DNA from 3 places in the Exiguobacterium sp. s160 genome. Region 1 is predicted to be linked to each of the others. Evidence: predicted binding sites of a transcription regulator. Region 1 holds the regulator's gene; each other region holds the start of a gene.
The links. The regulator Rex, encoded in region 1, represses fermentation and respiration genes when NADH is low (regulators of the CRP and FNR family bind a similar motif). The targets are predictions, from matches to a motif close to TTGTGAAATATTTCACAA.

Region 1 (5,891 bases):
GCTTAGCGGACGGGGAGCTCGACTTTGTCATCGCGACGAAGCGAATGGAGGAGCCAGGGATTCAATACGTCCCGATTGCCGACGAATCGTTTTTGTTAGTGGCACCGAACGATTGGGAAATCCCAACCGATGAGTTAAAAGATTGGATGGATCGTCAGCCGTGGATCAGTTATGGATTGGAGCTTCCCATCATCCGTCGTTACTATCAGACGCAGTTCGGGGAACGCCCAGACATCCGTCCGGAGATGATCTTACCAAACGTCGACGCGATTCTTGCGGCAATCGAATCGAAGTGTGGGATTAGTATCTTACCGAACTATTTGATTCGACACGCACTCGAGCGAGGAAGCGTTCAAATCGTAGCACCGGAGCGTTTTGCAACGAACGTCATTTATCTCGCGCATCGGACCGAGTCGAAGCATGACCCCGTCATCAACCAAGTCATCCAAGCGCTACAGGATGCAAAATGAAGTAGGACCCATGAGGGCCCTACTTTTTTCGATTAATGTACATTAAGGTCTTCTAAAAATTGGACATCGCGACTAGCGAGAAGTGCCTCTGCTTCTTTGCGATACGTTTGATAGTGGGGTGAGGCGATATGCGCATCGAATGCCTCCTTGTCGGCCCACTTTTCGTAAAAGACGAATGCGTCCGGGTTGCCTTCGAAACGGTGTAACGTATAGAAGACACAACCTGCCTCCGCGCGTGATGGGGTGACGACTTGACGTAAGTGTGTCTCGAGCGCGGGCCCGAGACCAGGCTTCGCTTGAATCTGAGCTAAGATGGTAATCATCTTCATTCCTCCTCATCTATAAAACCCGCCTGTTCTCAAACAGGCGGGTCGTTCTCTTTCATCGATTGGCAACGAGAAAGAATTGATTAGTTTAACGTGTTGATGACGGCTTTTGCGACAGCAACGGTCGATTGTGGATTTTGGCCTGTTACCAAGTTTCCATCGACTTGAACGTTTTCTGTGAAGTTGTCTGCGAGCACGATGTTCGCACCGAGTTCACGAAGACGCGTTTCAAGTAGGAACGGCATGTAGATATCAAGACCTGTCGCACGTTCTTCTTCATCCGTGAACGTCGCAATCGTTTTACCGTTCACGAGTGGTGTGCCGTCAGACAATGTCGCACCGACAAGACCAGCGGGACCGTGGCAGACGGCAGCAACCGTTTTACCTGCTTCAAATAGTGAACGAATCGCAACATTCAACGCTTCGCTTTGTGGAAGGTCGAACATCGTTCCGTGACCACCTGGCATGAAGATGGCATCAAATTGATTGAAGTTGGTGATTGTCTTCAAATCGATTGTATCTTCGAGAAGGGGAGCCGTCGCTTGAATGTCAGCCGGTACTTCTCCTTCTAAACTGCGTGCGTCGATTGGAGATTGACCACCGTTCGGGCTAGCGACCGTGATGTCATATCCTTGTTGTTTGAACTCGACGTATGCCTCGCCAAACTCGGACAACCAAAGTCCAGTCGTGTGACCGTCCTTCATTTCTTTTGCGTTCGTCACGACCATTAATACATGTTTACTCATCTGTCATTCCTCCTAAGAAATAATCCGTTGTTTCGGTACGTGACTAGAATAACGCGCGCTCTAACGAAAAACAAATTAAGAAAAAACACCTTATCTATAAATAAATTTATACATAAATGAAAAAGCCGTCCCCTTCAAAAAAGAGGACGGACTGTTCAGGCTTTCGGTTGTCGATAATTCTCTCGGTGCCACGTATTGACGCGGCTCACGATGAACACAAGGAGGGCGAGGATCCACATGAAGAGCGTCTCTTCATAGAAGTGGGCCCACACGGATCCCGGCGCATAGAACGTATGAACGGTCACATCGACCGGCCAGACGACGATACGGATGAAGAGTGTACTCATGAGCAGGCCACTGAAAAGGCTGAGTAGAATCCCTGGCCACGTCTGAATGATGAAGCCGATCACGACCGGTAAAAAGTAAAAAAGAATAGAAGGGACGATCGTCGGCTCCCCGCGGATGAGTTCAGATACGAACTCGGTCCCGGTTGGTACGATATAGGCCAGTCCCGTGAGAAACGCTTGAATGAACTCGATTCGCATGGCACGTGTACGCATCATGTATGGAGTTCCTCCCATTCCGCATAAAGTGCGGTGATGGATTCTTTCGCTGCGTCCGATTCGGTCGACAACTCCTGAGCACGGGCGAAGTCGTTGAAGACGTCCGGCTCACAAAGCAACTGTTCAATCTCGTCGAGGCGATTTTCATGTTGCTCGATTGCCAGCTCAATCTCTTCGATGCGCTGTTTGATGCGGCGCTCTTCCCGTTGTTGTTCCTTATCGGCACGCTGTTTTTTCACGACGACCTGCTTCGTCTCTTCACGGGCGAGTCGCGCGAGTTCTTCGAGTTCTTCTTTCTTCTCGACGTAGTACGAATAGTCACCGAGATACTCGTCGATGCCGTTCGGCGTGATTTCTAACACACGCGTCGCGAGACGGTCGATGAAGTAGCGGTCGTGCGAGACGAAGAGAATCGTACCTGGATAGTCGAGAAGGGCGTTCTCTAAGATCATCTTCGAGTCGAGGTCCAAGTGGTTCGTCGGCTCGTCCAGGATGAGGAGGTTCGGTTGCTCGAGCTTCAGCTTGGCCAACGTGAGTCGTGCGCGTTCGCCACCTGATAATTCATGGACACGCTTCATGACGTCATCGCCGCTGAAGAGGAACTGTCCGAGAAGACTCCGCACTTCTTGCTCGCGCATAAGTGGCCAGTCGTTCCAAATCTCGTCGATGACACGGTTCGCGTCCGACAAGTTCTGCTGCTCCTGATCGTAGTAGCCAATCTCGACGCCGGTCCCGTAGCGGATATCACCGGTAAGAGCGGCTTGTTGTTTCGTCAACACTTTGAGGAGGGTCGACTTCCCGACCCCGTTCGGACCGACGAGAGCGACGGATTCCCCGCGCTGTAGCTGGAAACGGAGATTTTGGGCAATCGGTTCTTCATACCCGATGGCGAGGTCACTCGCGCTCAATACATCGTTCCCGCTCTGTCGTTTGATGGAGAACGAGAGGACAGCACTGCGTTCGTCACCGTCCGGAGCATCGAGACGGTCGACTTTCTCCAGACGCTTCCGTACGCTTTGCGCCCGTTTCGTCGTCGTCGCTCGGGCGATGTTTCGCTGAATGAAGTCCTGCATTTTGGCAATCTCTTCTTGCTGCGACTCAAACTGCTTCTTCTCTTGTTCGTAGAGAGCGGCCTTCTGTTCGAGATACTTCGTGTAGTTCCCGACGAAGCGGCGGCTCCGATGACGCGATAACTCATAGACGACCGAGACGACGCGGTCGAGGAAGTAGCGGTCGTGGGAGACGATGAGGACGGCACCTTTATAGCCGCTCAAGTACTTCTCAAGCCAGGCGAGCGTCTCGATGTCCAAATGGTTCGTCGGCTCGTCCAAGATGAGCAGGTCAGGACTTTGAAGGAGCATCTTCGCCAAGGCGAGACGCGTCCGTTGTCCACCAGAGAGCGTGTCGATCCGACGCTCGAAGTCGTCCGGATAGAAGCGCATCCCGTGAAGGACCGAGCGGATCGTCGCTTCATACTGGTAACCGCCGCGCTCTTTAAACGTGTGCTGCTCTTCATCGTAAGAGGAGAGGAGACGTTCGTAAGCCGCAGCGTCATTTAGGATTCGTTTGGAGCCCATGTCAGCTTCCATGCGACGGAGCGTCTTCTCTTGCTCAATCAAGTCCGTGAAAACGGTGAGCATCTCGTTCCAGATCGTCTCGTCGGATTCGAGCCCTGAGTCTTGGGCGAGATAGCCGATGGTGACGTCTTTTGGCTTCATGATGTCCCCGGAGTCATAGTTGTATTCCCCGGCGATGACTTTCAAAAGCGTTGACTTCCCAGCCCCGTTTCGGCCGACGAGGGCGACGCGTTCGCCTTCTTGGATTTCGAGTTTGACGTTTTCTAAAATCGGCTCGACGCCGAAGGATTTGGATAAGTTATTGACTTGCAGTAGGATCAAGTGAAAAAACCCCTTTCTCTCTATTTAGTATACTGTATTTTTCAGCGATTTTAGGTATATTCGTTGAGTGGTCATGTGAATTCGTTTACAATCAAGGTGTATGAAATTCAGATTCGTTTGTAACGTGTCGTAAAAAGGAGGCTCTTTCCGTTGAGTCAAAACGAACCAAAGATTCCACAAGCGACAGCCAAACGGTTGCCACTATACTATCGATTTATTCAAAGCCTGCACGCGTCAGGTAAACAACGTGTCTCTTCAGCAGAACTGAGTGAGGCGGTCAAGGTCGATTCGGCTACGATTCGCCGTGATTTCTCGTACTTCGGTGCGCTCGGTAAAAAGGGATATGGCTATAACGTGCAGTATCTGTTAGACTTTTTCCGAAAGACACTGAATCAGGACGAGATTACGAATGTCGCCTTGGTCGGGGTCGGTCACCTTGGGACGGCATTCGTCAACTATAACTTCCTTAAAAACAATAACACACATATCGTCGTCGGGTTCGACGCAGACGAGACAAAAGTCGGCACGACGATGTCAGGCGTCCCAATTCATCACGTCGATGAGATGGAACAGATTATGAAGCAAAACAAGATTGACGTCGCCATTTTGACGGTACCTTCTGCCTATGCGCAGTCCGTCGCAGACGACTTGGTCCGTTTCGGCATCAAGGGCATCTTGAACTTCACACCGGCACGACTCACCGTACCGGACACGGTTCGCGTCCATCACATCGATTTGTCGATTGAGCTGCAGTCACTCATTTACTTTATGCAACACTATCCAACCGCTGAGGGGGTCCATCAATAATGGAATTACTAGCATCATCACTCGTCGTCGGGATTCCGGGTGGGGCGAGTCTATTCATCATCGCCATCATCGCGCTCATCATCTTCGGACCGAAGAAATTACCGGAGTTTGGTCGCGCGGCCGGACAAACGCTTCGTGAGTTCAAAAATGCAACGAACGGCATGATGAACGAGCACGACGAGAACGACAAGAAAGCTATCGAAAAGAAAGAGCAGTAAGCCATGAATCATCAACCTGATCAAGAGCGGGAACTCACCGATCACTTGACAGAGCTGCGGAGACGACTGATGCTATCTGCATTTGTCGTCTTTGCCTTCTTTTTGATGGCTTTGCCGAGTGTCAAATATGTACTCGCGTACTTGCAAGAAGATCTCGTCGAACGCGGGCTCGAACTGAACGCCTTTGGGGTCGCGGACCCGCTCATGATTTACTTGAACTTGGCGCTCATCATCGGCCTGATTGCGGCGAGCCCATTCCTACTGTATCAAGTGTGGGCGTTTGTCGCACCCGGTCTGCATCCGAATGAACGAAAAGGTACCCTTGCTTATATCCCAATCATCTTCGGATTGTTCTTGCTCGGCCTTGCGTTCGCCTACTACTGGTTATTCCCGCTCGTCCTCGATATCTCGACGGACCTCGGGCAAGACCTCGGACTCGAACAAATCATCGGGGCGAACAATTACTTCACGTTCTTGTTGCAACTGACGATTCCGTTCGGTCTATTGTTCCAATTGCCAGTCGTGACGATGTTCTTGACCCGAATTGGTGTCGTGACACCATACTTCTTATCGAAGATTCGTAAGTATGCGTACTTCGCGCTATTCGTAGTCGCGGCATTCATCACACCACCGGATTTGACGTCGCACCTTATGGTGTCATTGCCACTCTTCTTCCTATATGAAATCAGTTTATCGATTTCACGCGTCGCCTACAAAGGGGTGTTGCGCCGGGAGAAAGAAGCGATGGTGCAAGAACAGATGGATTTAATGAAACAGATGAATGAGAAATAAGCATCGTTCCGTAAATGGGACGATGCTTTTTTTGTCGTTTCAAGCTGATGTCATGCGATATGAGTAATTGA
Region 2 (5,891 bases), on a different contig from region 1:
CACCACCTGAGATGGTGATGCCGCCGTTCGATGCCTCCATGAACGGTCGGTAACTGAGCGCCTCTTGAATGACGTCTTCAGCCGAGCGGTGGTTATTCTTTTTGAAATCCCACGTGTCCGCGTTATGGCAATAGAGGCAACGTAACGCACAACCTTGTAAAAAGACGATGAAGCGAATACCAGGGCCGTCAACTGTTCCGAATGATTCGACCGAATGTACATATCCCATTGTCATCGAAATGACCTCCTAACGAATGAGCGGCCCTCCGTGGAAGGCCGCTAAGCCTTTACTTACAACGAACCGTGGAACGTACGGTTGATGACATCAATCTGTTGCTCACGTGTCAACTTGATAAAGTTGACCGCATATCCAGATACGCGGATTGTGAGTTGTGGATACTCTTCCGGATGTTCCATTGCGTCGAGAAGCGTCTCGCGGTTGAAGACGTTGACGTTCAAATGGTGTCCTTTGTGCTCTCCACTCATATACCCATCGAGAAGTGCCGCCAAGTTGAGTTCGCGTGCGATTTCTTCTTTTCCAAGTGCTTTCGGTACGATTGAGAACGTATATGAGATCCCGTCTTGTGCGTGTTCAAATGGAAGTTTCGCAACAGATGAGAGCGATGCAGCCGCACCTTTCGTATCCCGTCCATGCATCGGGTTGGCACCTGGAGCGAATGGTTCACCAGCACGGCGACCGTCTGGCGTATTCCCTGTTTTCTTACCGTAGACGACGTTCGATGTGATGGTGAGGACCGATTGCGTATGAAGCGCGTCACGGTATGTTTTATGTTTCCGTACTTTTTCCATGAACGATTCGACGAGTTCTACGGCAATCGCGTCGACACGGTCGTCATTGTTACCGAATTTCGGGAAGTCGCCTTCCGTTTCGAAGTCGACGATGATTCCTTCTTCGTTACGAACGGGTTTGACGTTCGCATATTTGATTGCTGAAAGACTATCTGCCGTTACGGAGAGACCCGCGATCCCACAAGCCATCGTCCGTAAGATTTCTGGATCGTGAAGCGCCATTTCGATGCGTTCGTACGCATATTTGTCATGCATGAAGTGAATAACGTTGAGCGTATTGACGTATAGCTCTGCCAACCAATCGAGCGTACGGTCAAAGTCGGCATATACTTTTTCGTACGTGAGCACATCTTCTGTATTCATTTCCCAAGCTGGAGCAATTTGAGCGCCGCTCTTCTCATCACGTCCGCCGTTCATGCTATAAAGAAGGGCTTTCGCCATGTTGGCACGCGCACCGAAGAACTGCATTTGTTTCCCGATCTTCATCGGTGACACACAACATGCGATGCCGTAGTCATCACCGAATTGTGGCATCATCAAGTCATCATTCTCATACTGAATCGCCGATGTTTCAATCGACATTTTCGCACAGTATTGTTTGAATCCTTCTGGAAGTTTCGTCGACCAAAGGACCGTCAAGTTTGGTTCTGGAGCAGGACCGAGGTTTGTGAGTGAATGTAAGAATCGGAACGAGCTCTTCGTGACGTTCGAGCGACCATCTTCACTCATCCCACCGATTGACTCCGTTACCCAAGTCGGGTCACCTGAGAATAATTCGTTATAGTCAGGTGTCCGTAAGAACTTAACGATTCGAAGCTTCATGATGAAGTGATCGACGATTTCCTGAACGTCTGACTCTGTTAAACGACCAGCTTCAAGGTCGCGTTCAGCGTACACATCAAGGAATGTCGAGACGCGACCGAGTGACATCGCGGCACCGTTTTGTTCTTTAATCGCAGCAAGGTATGCCAAGTACACCCATTGATACGCTTCTTGCGTGTTTTCCGCAGGGCGACCGAGATCAAATCCATAAGCGGCTCCGAGTTGTTTGAGTTCTTGGAGGGCACGAAGTTGTTCCGATATTTCCTCCCGGTCACGGATGTCTGATTCAGATAAGAATCCACCTCGTTTCGCCAAGTCTTTTTTGCGTTCTGCCATCAAGAAATCAATTCCGTAGAGCGCGACGCGGCGATAGTCACCGATGATGCGTCCACGACCGTACGCATCCGGAAGACCTGTGATGATTCCTGATTTACGAGCGGCCCGCATTTCAGGCGTATAGGCATCGAAGACACCTTGGTTATGTGTTTTACGGATCTCTGAATAAATTTTTGTGATTTCTTCATCTGGTTCGAAACCATATGATTCGAGTGCGGCATCCACCATGCGAATCCCGCCATTTGGGTGAATCGAACGTTTGAACGGCTCATCCGTCTGAACGCCAACGACTTTCTCTAACTCTTTGTTTAAGTAACCTGGTCCATGCGACACGATTGTCGATGGTGTGTGTTGATCAACGTCCCAAACGCCTCCGCGTTCACGCTCTTCTTTTGTCAGTTCCATCACACGATTCCAAAGAACGTTTGTCGCTTCTGTCGGACCTGCTAAGAACGTATCGTTCCCTGTGTATTCATGACGGTTCAAACGGATAAACTCACTGACATTGACTTCATTCGTCCACTGACCAGGGATAAAACCTGACCATGCGGATTTGATTTCGGTTGCCATGTTGATTCACTCCTCATTCTCGAAAGTAATTGCGTGTTATCTATACTGTGAGTGTACGTGAAAACGTGAACAATATGTTTTACAGTCTTGTGAAACTTGTAACAATCTTATGAACGTGATGAAATAGCCGTTTTTGAAAGCGTTTTACAAACTGTTATATTCGATTAATTATATAGTTTGAAACAGCTGAATCCTATTTCATTAAGGTTGAACTATGATCTGTACTAATTTGATTGTTCTGTGACGAACTATACAGTTTTGTGGGTGATAAATCTCACATCACTCGGTTAGAACTTGAATTTTTGTGTCGTATCAGACACAATGAAGGCAGAACATTGTATAAGAGGAAGGGGTTCTACTCATGACGTACGAACCATTAACACCAAGCCACGCCTTTCAAGTCGGCGATCGCATCTCGTTGAAGGTCGACGAAGCCGGTGAAAAGCGTGATGGATTTATCACAGAATTTGAAGATGGAGGGTTTTGGATTCGCTTTGACGATGACATCGAGAACGAAGATTTTATCGATTATCGCGACCAATTACTCGCCGGACTTTTGTCGCGTCCAATCCATGTCATCACGACACATCCGGAACTGAAACCGTTCGAGAAAATGACGTCCGAGTTACAGTATCGCGTTTATCAAGGATTCACGATTGAGAAAGTTGAATTGACAGCAGAAGGCGCGGATGCCCACATCCAACTCATCGAAGACGGTCAAACGTATACACAGACGTTACGTTCTTCAATGGAAGATGGCCAGGAGCATGTTCGCTATATTTGACGAGGGAGCGCTTTCGCTTCCTTTGTTTTTGCCTAAAGATAAGGAGACCTATTATGAATTTTACAAAACCTTTTATTAACGAGACGTGGGAACGGATGGGCTTTAACGAGCCGATGCCGGTCCAAAAAGAAGCGTTTCCCCTACTATTAGATGGAAAAGACGTGACAATCGAGGCACCGACCGGAACGGGTAAAACACTCGCTTACCTGCTCCCAGCGATTGAAAAAATCGATCCATCGAACGACCGAATCCAAGTTGTCGTCGTCGCTCCAACTCGTGAACTTGTCATGCAGATCCAACAGGTCGCACAACGTTTCACCGAAAAAGGCGATGTCCGCATCGGCTCGTTTATCGGCGGTGTCGAATTGAAACGTCAAATCGATCGGATTAAGAAAAAGCCTCATTTGATTGTCGGGACACCGGGACGTCTCGTCGAATTGATTGATAAGAAAAAGCTGAAGCTCCATGAGACACATACCGTCATTCTCGATGAAGCCGACCAAATCATCGATAGCGGTTTGACAGAGGCGGCTGAGCGCATCATCAAGCATACTGCACATGAGCGTCAACTTGCACTCGTCTCGGCAACACTCACTGATTCACTCAAAGAGTGGTCGGCACCGTTCATGAACGAGCCGGCACATATCAAAATCGAACGTGCTGTCAGCGATCAAGTGACATACGGTTACTTGTTGACGACGCGTCGCTACAAACCAGAACTGTTACGCCGTCTTTCACACGTCGATGGCGTGAAAGCACTTGCGTTCATCAATAACCGCTCGTTCTTGCCACCACTTCGTGGGGAGCTTGAAAAGTTGAAAGTGGACTACCGCATGCTCGACAGCTTGAAAGGAAAGCGCGAACGCGTCGAGACACTCCGTGAATTCCGTAAAGGCGAATACCCGCTCCTCATCACGACAGGTCTCGCGGCACGCGGGCTCGATATCGAAGATGTGACGCACGTCGTCCATTTCGACTTACCGGAATCCATCGATGACTTCATCCACCGTTCAGGCCGTACGGCTCGCGGTAACGCAGGCGGGACCGTTCTTTCTCTCGTGACGACGGACGATTTACCACACTTGAAATCATTCGCGCGTCAACTCGGTGTCGAATTGAAAGAACTCGAGATTTATCGTGGCGATGTGATCGAGAAACGAATTGAGGAGAAGCCTCCTGTCGTCAAACGCCCTGCGAACAAGCGAGGACCGCGCCGATGAAAAAAGACCGGAAAGTAATTCCCTTCCCTTTGCTCGTCGAAGAGTCCGAATTGCTTGCCGAACTGAAAAAGTTATATGAGCAAGCCGCTCTTGCGCGAAGCACACAATGGACGAACTATATTCAAGAAATCGCATCAGAAGGGACATGGCATTTAAAAGATGCCGAGCTCTTCCGTGACCTCTTCATTGATTGGGCCGTCTTCTTTGAAACGGACGAAGATGGCATGACGCCCCACGGTCGCTATTTGGCTGATCATAAGGGCGACATGTCACCTGCTCTTTATCACGCACTCCGTGGACTAGCCGTCCCGCGCTGCAGCATCTTTGAAGTGACGGAAAACGGTCAGTTAAAAGACTGGGAGTCAAAAGAGACGTACGCTGTTCAGTTACCGGAAGAACGCGAGACCGGCGACCTCGTCCTCGGAAAGTTACTCGACATCCGAGGCAGCTGGCGCTTCGGTTCGGCGTTCCTCGCCTTACCTGCGAAAATGTCTGGAAACGTGGCCGACCTATATATCGACTTTACGGATGAAGTCGGTCCCGGTGCCTTTTTGGAGCAATTTCCGGAGTTCTGCGCGGAACTGATTGACTTGTTGCTTGATTTAGAAGAAGGCGTCATCATACCGAAACCATCAAAATAAGCAAAGGGCCGCGGCCCTTTGCTTATTTTTGTCTAACGTATACGTCAACCTGATCAAGCATCGCTTGCGCTTCCTCGTTTTCAGGTGTAACCGCTGCACTTGAGATTTGTTTTCCATCCTCGTATACATCGATGATGACACCATCTTTCGCTTGGCGCGTTTGGTACAGGCGACCATTTGCATAGAAGGCGTGATCCACTGAGTCGAGAACTTTCCGAGTCATCTGCTTCCCGGTACTTAAATCAATGACAGTTTCTTCGCCATCCGCATTTAGTGTGAACAATGTATTTTCGAACACTGAATAGTCCCAAAAGTCTTGGTCTCCTGCCAACTGGACAACTTGTCCTGTTTCCGTATCGTAAGCGAATTGCCCCGGCATCGTAATTCCACTATAGTACGTCTCTTCCCCTTCTCTAATTGTCTCATAGGCACTGACGCCGACTGGGACATAGCGTGTTTCGAACTTGGACGGAGATCCATTTGTCTCATAAAAACGACTTGTTCCACTTACGTGCGTGATAAATCCATTTTCCATCTTTATTTCTTTGACAGTGACGTCATCCATCGTTTGATTGAATGTTGCAAGCATTGTCGTTTCATTTCCATCAAAGCCTTCCTGATAAATCAAATTGAGTTGACCATCGGACATGAACAAACCGGCCCATACACCTATCAAGATCTCATAAATTTGACGATCCTTGGCATCGA
Region 3 (5,891 bases), on a different contig from region 1:
TCTCTCGCAGCACTGATTGCAGAAGGGGTCGACGTCATCATCACACACGGGAACGGTCCGCAAGTCGGAAATTTAATGTTACAACAAGCCGCATCAGACAGTCCGGCTACGCCGGCGATGCCCCTTGATGTATGTGGTGCGATGACGCAAGGAATGATTGGATACTGGTTTGAAAATGCGCTGACGAAAGCACTGCGTGCGCGCGGTCTTGAACGAGATGTGGCTTCGCTCGTCACACGAAGCGTGGTCGATCCGAATGATAGTGCGTTTCATCATCCATCGAAGCCGATCGGTCCGTTTTATACGGAAGAAGAGGCACTTCATCTCGAACGGACGACGGGTTACGTATTCAAAGAAGATGCAGGTCGTGGATACCGTCGTGTCGTCCCGAGCCCGGTTCCGATGAAAATCGCGGAACACGCCGTCATCCGAACGCTCGTTGAAGCGGGGCATATCGTCGTCGCTTCCGGTGGCGGTGGTATTCCGGTCATGGAGACGACTGAAGGGTATGTCGGAATCGAGGCGGTCATCGATAAAGACTTTGCGGCTGCGAAACTCGCGGACCTCGTCAACGCAGACGTATTGCTCATCCTGACTGCGGTCGAACATGTGTATGTCAACTTCGGGAAGCCAGATGAGACGGCGCTCCAGGAGACCTCAAAGGAACAGATGGAGATGTATATCGCCGAAGGACAGTTTGCTCCGGGCAGCATGTTACCAAAAGTGAGAGCGGCACTACAGTTCGCAGAATCCGGCACGAACCGGATCGCCATCATCACGTCACTCGACCAGGCGCTAGCTGCCATTTATGGGGATGCCGGAACACGCGTCCGTTTAGCTCCATCCCTCCAACAATAAGAATGTGTCGCAAACGTGAAACGTTTGCGACTTTTTGTTTTCTGTCCCGATTCAAGGGGAAGGAATGTTGTATGCCAAAAATGAGATTGCTATCATATTCAGTGTAAACGTTTGCACTAATTTCAGGAAGGAAGTGACGGAGAGCGGAAACGCTCGAGTGTATGCGCCTATTCGAAGAAAATCATGTATATCAGTCGTGGATGAGACCGAAAGCAAGAGAAGAGGCAATCGTGCAAGGAAGCTGTTATCGTTTTACCGTATTGACGAGTCAGTTAATTCGGATGGAGTATGCAGAAGACGGGATTTTTGAAGACCGTGCCACCCAAGTGGCGTGGAATCGAGAATTTGACGTTCCACAATTCCGAGTGATTGAAGATGAGGCAGAGCTCCAAATCATCACGGAACACGTTCACTTATATTATACGAAAGGACCGTTCGCACCGAACACGCTCTATGTGGACGTGAAAGGGAACTTCAGTACGTATTACAGCCGCTACATGTTCAACGGTCCCGAGCGGACGCTGAAAGGGACGGCGCGGACGCTCGACCATGTGGACGGGGCGACGGAGTTAGAAGAAGGGATCCTTTCGAAACAAGGATATGCGATCATTGATGATTCGTCCTCGTTTTTGATGACGGATGATCGCTTCGTCGAGCCGAGACGAAAAGGAATTCATGACATTTACTACTTCGGATATGGCCATGACTATAAACAGGCACTTCGAGATTTTTACACGTTGACGGGCCCGACGCCGATGCTTCCTCGTAAAGCGCTCGGAAACTGGTGGAGTCGCTACTGGCGATACGACGAAAAAGAATATAAGGCGCTGATGCGCCGCTTCAAATCCGAAGACGTCCCGTTCTCGGTCAGCGTCATCGATATGGACTGGCACGTGACAGACATCCCGGAAGAGTATGGGAGTGGCTGGACGGGCTATTCGTGGAATAGAAACTTATTCCCTGAACCGAAGCGATTCCTCAAATGGTTAAAAGACGAGGGGATGATGGTGACATTGAACTTACACCCCGCTGACGGGGTCCGTGCGTTTGAAGACCAGTATGCGGCGATGGCTGAGGCGATGGGGGTCGATCCGGAATCGGGTGACCGAATCCCGTTCGATTTTTCGGATAAGCGATTCATTCAAGCGTATTTCGAACAGATGCATCACCCGCATGAAGCAGACGGCGTTGATTTTTGGTGGATCGACTGGCAACAAGGGTCGACGTCGAAGATGGAAGGACTCGATCCGTTATGGATGTTAAATCATTATCATGCCATCGATATCGCCCGTGACGGCAAACGCCCGCTCATTTTTTCTCGTTACGCTGGGCCAGGGAGCCACCGTTACCCGGTCGGATTCTCAGGGGACACAATCATCTCTTGGGCATCACTCGCCTTCCAGCCGTATTTCACGGCAACAGCGACGAACATTGGTTATGGATGGTGGAGTCATGACATCGGAGGGCATCATCGTGGTAAAAAAGACGATGAGCTCGCGGCACGTTGGGTCGCATACGGAGTGTTCAGTCCAATCATGCGCCTCCACTCGACGTTCAGCACGTTCAACGGAAAAGAGCCTTGGCGTTTCGGAATCGAAGCCGAACAGTCGATGAAGCGATTCTTACGCCTGCGTCATCAACTCATTCCTTACTTGTATACGATGAACTATCGGAACCATGCAGAAGCGTTGCCACTCGTGTTACCGATGTATATCGAACATCCCGATGATGAAGCGGCTTATCAGGTGCCGAATCAGTTTTATTTCGGAAGTGAACTCATCGTCTCCCCGATTGTCACACCAATGGACCGACAGCTCCATGTCGCGGGTGCGAACGTGTGGTTGCCGAAAGGGCAATGGTTCGATTTCTTCACGGGTCATCGTTATGAAGGCGACAAGTCGATTCGTGTGTTCCGTGGACTCGAAGGGCAACCGGTCTTCGCCAAAGCGGGTGCCATCATTCCAATGATGCCGCATGAACCGCATGCGAACGAAACGGGGAACCCGAGCGAGCTAGAAGTACTCGTCTTTCCAGGTGCCTCGAACACGTTCACGATGTACGAAGATGACGGGGAAAGCCGTGATTATGAGACGGGGGCGTCACTCGAAACGACGTTCACGCTCGATTGGGAAGCGCGTACGCTTCACATCGAGACATCAGGTGATTTGACACTCGTCCCGGCGAATCGGACGTTGACGATTCTTGTCCGGGGGGTCGTCGGAGAAGGGGACTATGATGCGGAGACGCAGACGTTACACATCCCACTCGGTGAATGGAAACGGGAGCAGACCGTGACGCTTCCGGTCGATCTGACACAAAACGCACATCGACTCGACCGTCTCTATCGGTTCTTAGACCGCGCCGAAATCGCTTATGACTTAAAAGATCGTCTGTATCAGATGGCGACCACGAAGACGCGTCTCGAGGCATGGCTGTTTGACCTCCATGCGTTAGAGCTCGATCGTGATTTACAGGACGCGCTATTGGAACTGATGTTGGACTGAAAAAGGGGGGGAGACCCCCTTTTGTCATGTCAGAAAACTGTCGGATTTAGAAAGCGCTTTCAATAAAAATCCCACTATACTGAAGATAGAAGAATAGAAATGAGGGGATGAACATGCGACACATGTGGACGATTGACGATTTACGGCAGTTGACGCTGTTTGAGACATGTCCGAGTCGAGCACTTGAACAGTTGATTCCGCACGTCTATTGCCGGACGTATCGGAAAGGACAACTGTTGTTCATGGAAGGGGATCCGCGTGAGCGTGTGTATTTCTTGATGAGCGGTTATATCAAACTCGAACGGATGAATGAGAATGCGACCCATCATTACGCCGATTACGTGAAACCGAAACAATTTTTCCCATACAACGGTTTATTCACAGGGGAAGACTATCGTCATACGGCTGAAGCGGTGACGGACATTGAGGTCATCTACATCCCGACGGATCGCTTTGAGCGGTTCGTGTCCACGCAGTCGAGCATGCTGCTCTATATCATTGGCCAGATGAATCGTATTCTTGATTTGCATGAAAGGCGTGTCCAAGAAATCATCACGCCGAGTGCGAAAGAGCGTGTCATCAATACGCTCCATTTCTTGATTGAAGATTTAGGGGAACCGGACGAACAAGGTGTTCGCGTCCGATGCCCATTCACCGCAATCGAACTTTCTCGTCTGTCCGGTACGTCTAGGGAGACGGTCTCGACGATTTTAGCCAAGCTTCGAAAAGAAGAGATACTTCGCATCGACGCCCATCAACTTGTGATCGGGCATCCTGAATATTTTGAACAAGACATCGACTGACGCCACTCGGATGAGGGCGTCTTTTACATGTTCGTACGAGCGGAGCGTTCGCTTCAACACGTGGCATATTGTATAATTAGTGATGAATCTCACAAAGCAATGGAATTGTAAATAGAGAAAGGATGAATGCAGTGAAACGACTGCAAGCCCTTGCTTTCGCCGAAAGGGGTCACATCATCGGACTCGTGTTATCCGCGGTCATGATTGGACTATCGATTTTGGCGCAAGCGTATTTAATCGTCGACATCGTCGACCGAATCTTTTTAAAGGATGAATCATTCGAAGCCATCCTTCCGGCTTTGCTATGGCTCGTCGTTGCCTTATTGGCACGAGCGCTTTTTGGATACGTGTCAGGACGCATCGGTGCGAGTTTATCCGTAAAGGCGAAACAGACGTTACGCCTTCAACTGTTGGAACGGTACGCCACGAGTCCGGTCGAGTCATCTTTGACAGGACAATCAGGTAAAAAGGTCAGTGTGTTCATGGATGCTGTCGACGAGGTGGACGCTTACTTCAGTCAATATTGGCCGCAAGTCATCCAAACATCGATCATCCCGCTCCTCATTTTGGTTGTCGTCTTCAGCCAACACTGGATTTCAGGAGTCATCATGATGGTCACTGCACCGTTCATTCCACTGTTCTTCATCATCATTGGGATTGCGACCCAGAAAAAATCAGAAGAACAGATGGAGAAGATGAATCAATTTTCCGGTAAGTTTTTAGATGTCTTACAAGGATTGACGACGCTCAAGCTTTACAATCGCACGGAGCAAGAAGCGAAGGCGATTGAGAAGAGCAGCCTCGACTTTCGAGATGCGACGATGGTCGTTTTAAAGACGGCGTTCTTATCGGGACTTATGCTCGAGTTCATCTCGATGCTCAGTACCGGAGTTGTCGCGTTAGAAGTCGCCTTACAAATGGTCGTCTGGGAGAACCTCACGTTCTTCTCTGGCTTTTTGATTCTCGTATTGGCGCCAGAGTATTATTTGGCGATTAAAGATTTAGGAAGTGCCTTCCATACAGGGCGTGGAAGTATGGGCGCAGCCGACCGAATTTTTGAGGTATTAGACGCCCCCGATGACCGCATCGAATGGGGAACGAAGTCACTTGGTTCACGAACACCAAACCTTGAACTCGAAGACGTCACCTTCGAATATGAAGGCGGACGCTTTGCGCTTCAACCGTTGAGCGGTCGGATTCCGTCCGGCACTCACCTGGCCTTAGTTGGTGCGAGCGGTTCCGGGAAGACGACAGTACTGAATGTCATCTCCGGACTGCTACAGGTGAAATCGGGACGTGTCCTCGTGGATGGTGAACCACTTCAGTCGTTTGACGAGTCTGCCTGGTACGGAAACATTTCCTATATCTCACAAAACCCTTATCTATTCGCCGGGACACTTGCCGATAACATCTCCTTAGGCGAAGAGACTGATGAGCTCGCGTTACGGGAAGCGGTCGATGCGGCAGGACTGTCTGAGGTGATTGATCAATTACCGAACGGGATTTGGACGGAACTTGGAGAAGGTGGATTTGGTCTATCGGGTGGGGAACGACAACGTCTCGCGCTCGCCCGGGCCTTCTTTAAACGACCAGGAATCCTTTTATTCGATGAGCCGACGACCGGTCTCGATTTGAAGACCGAGCAGATTGTGAGACGTTCAATCGCTGAGTTGTCGAAAGAGGCAACGTTGATCACGGTGGCACACCGTCTGCATACAATCAAAGA

Region 2: a site for Rex is predicted at 2,626-2,643, ahead of pflB (formate C-acetyltransferase). Genes of this name have one in related genera too.
Region 3: a site for Rex is predicted at 4,243-4,260, ahead of cydD (thiol reductant ABC exporter subunit CydD). Genes of this name have one in related genera too.

What each region holds. Positions count from the first base shown of each region.
Region 1 is NZ_JACSKK010000009.1:74,502-80,392, reverse strand. Features, by position in the region: gene KNO86_RS13395 (LysR family transcriptional regulator) at 1-470, shown strand, start outside; gene KNO86_RS13390 (putative quinol monooxygenase) at 503-793, opposite strand; gene KNO86_RS13385 (type 1 glutamine amidotransferase domain-containing protein) at 880-1,542, opposite strand; gene KNO86_RS13380 (hypothetical protein) at 1,698-2,105, opposite strand; gene KNO86_RS13375 (ABC-F family ATP-binding cassette domain-containing protein) at 2,102-4,003, opposite strand; gene KNO86_RS13370 (redox-sensing transcriptional repressor Rex) at 4,154-4,810, shown strand; gene tatA (twin-arginine translocase TatA/TatE family subunit) at 4,810-5,028, shown strand; gene tatC (twin-arginine translocase subunit TatC) at 5,032-5,820, shown strand.
Region 2 is NZ_JACSKK010000006.1:66,565-72,455, forward strand. Features, by position in the region: gene pflA (pyruvate formate-lyase-activating protein) at 1-235, opposite strand, end outside; gene pflB (formate C-acetyltransferase) at 292-2,538, opposite strand; gene KNO86_RS11680 (hypothetical protein) at 2,900-3,322, shown strand; gene KNO86_RS11685 (DEAD/DEAH box helicase) at 3,376-4,542, shown strand; gene KNO86_RS11690 (hypothetical protein) at 4,539-5,183, shown strand; gene KNO86_RS11695 (hypothetical protein) at 5,206-5,891, opposite strand, start outside.
Region 3 is NZ_JACSKK010000002.1:370,945-376,835, reverse strand. Features, by position in the region: gene arcC (carbamate kinase) at 1-858, shown strand, start outside; gene KNO86_RS07780 (glycoside hydrolase family 31 protein) at 1,020-3,362, shown strand; gene KNO86_RS07775 (Crp/Fnr family transcriptional regulator) at 3,476-4,165, shown strand; gene cydD (thiol reductant ABC exporter subunit CydD) at 4,288-5,891, shown strand, end outside.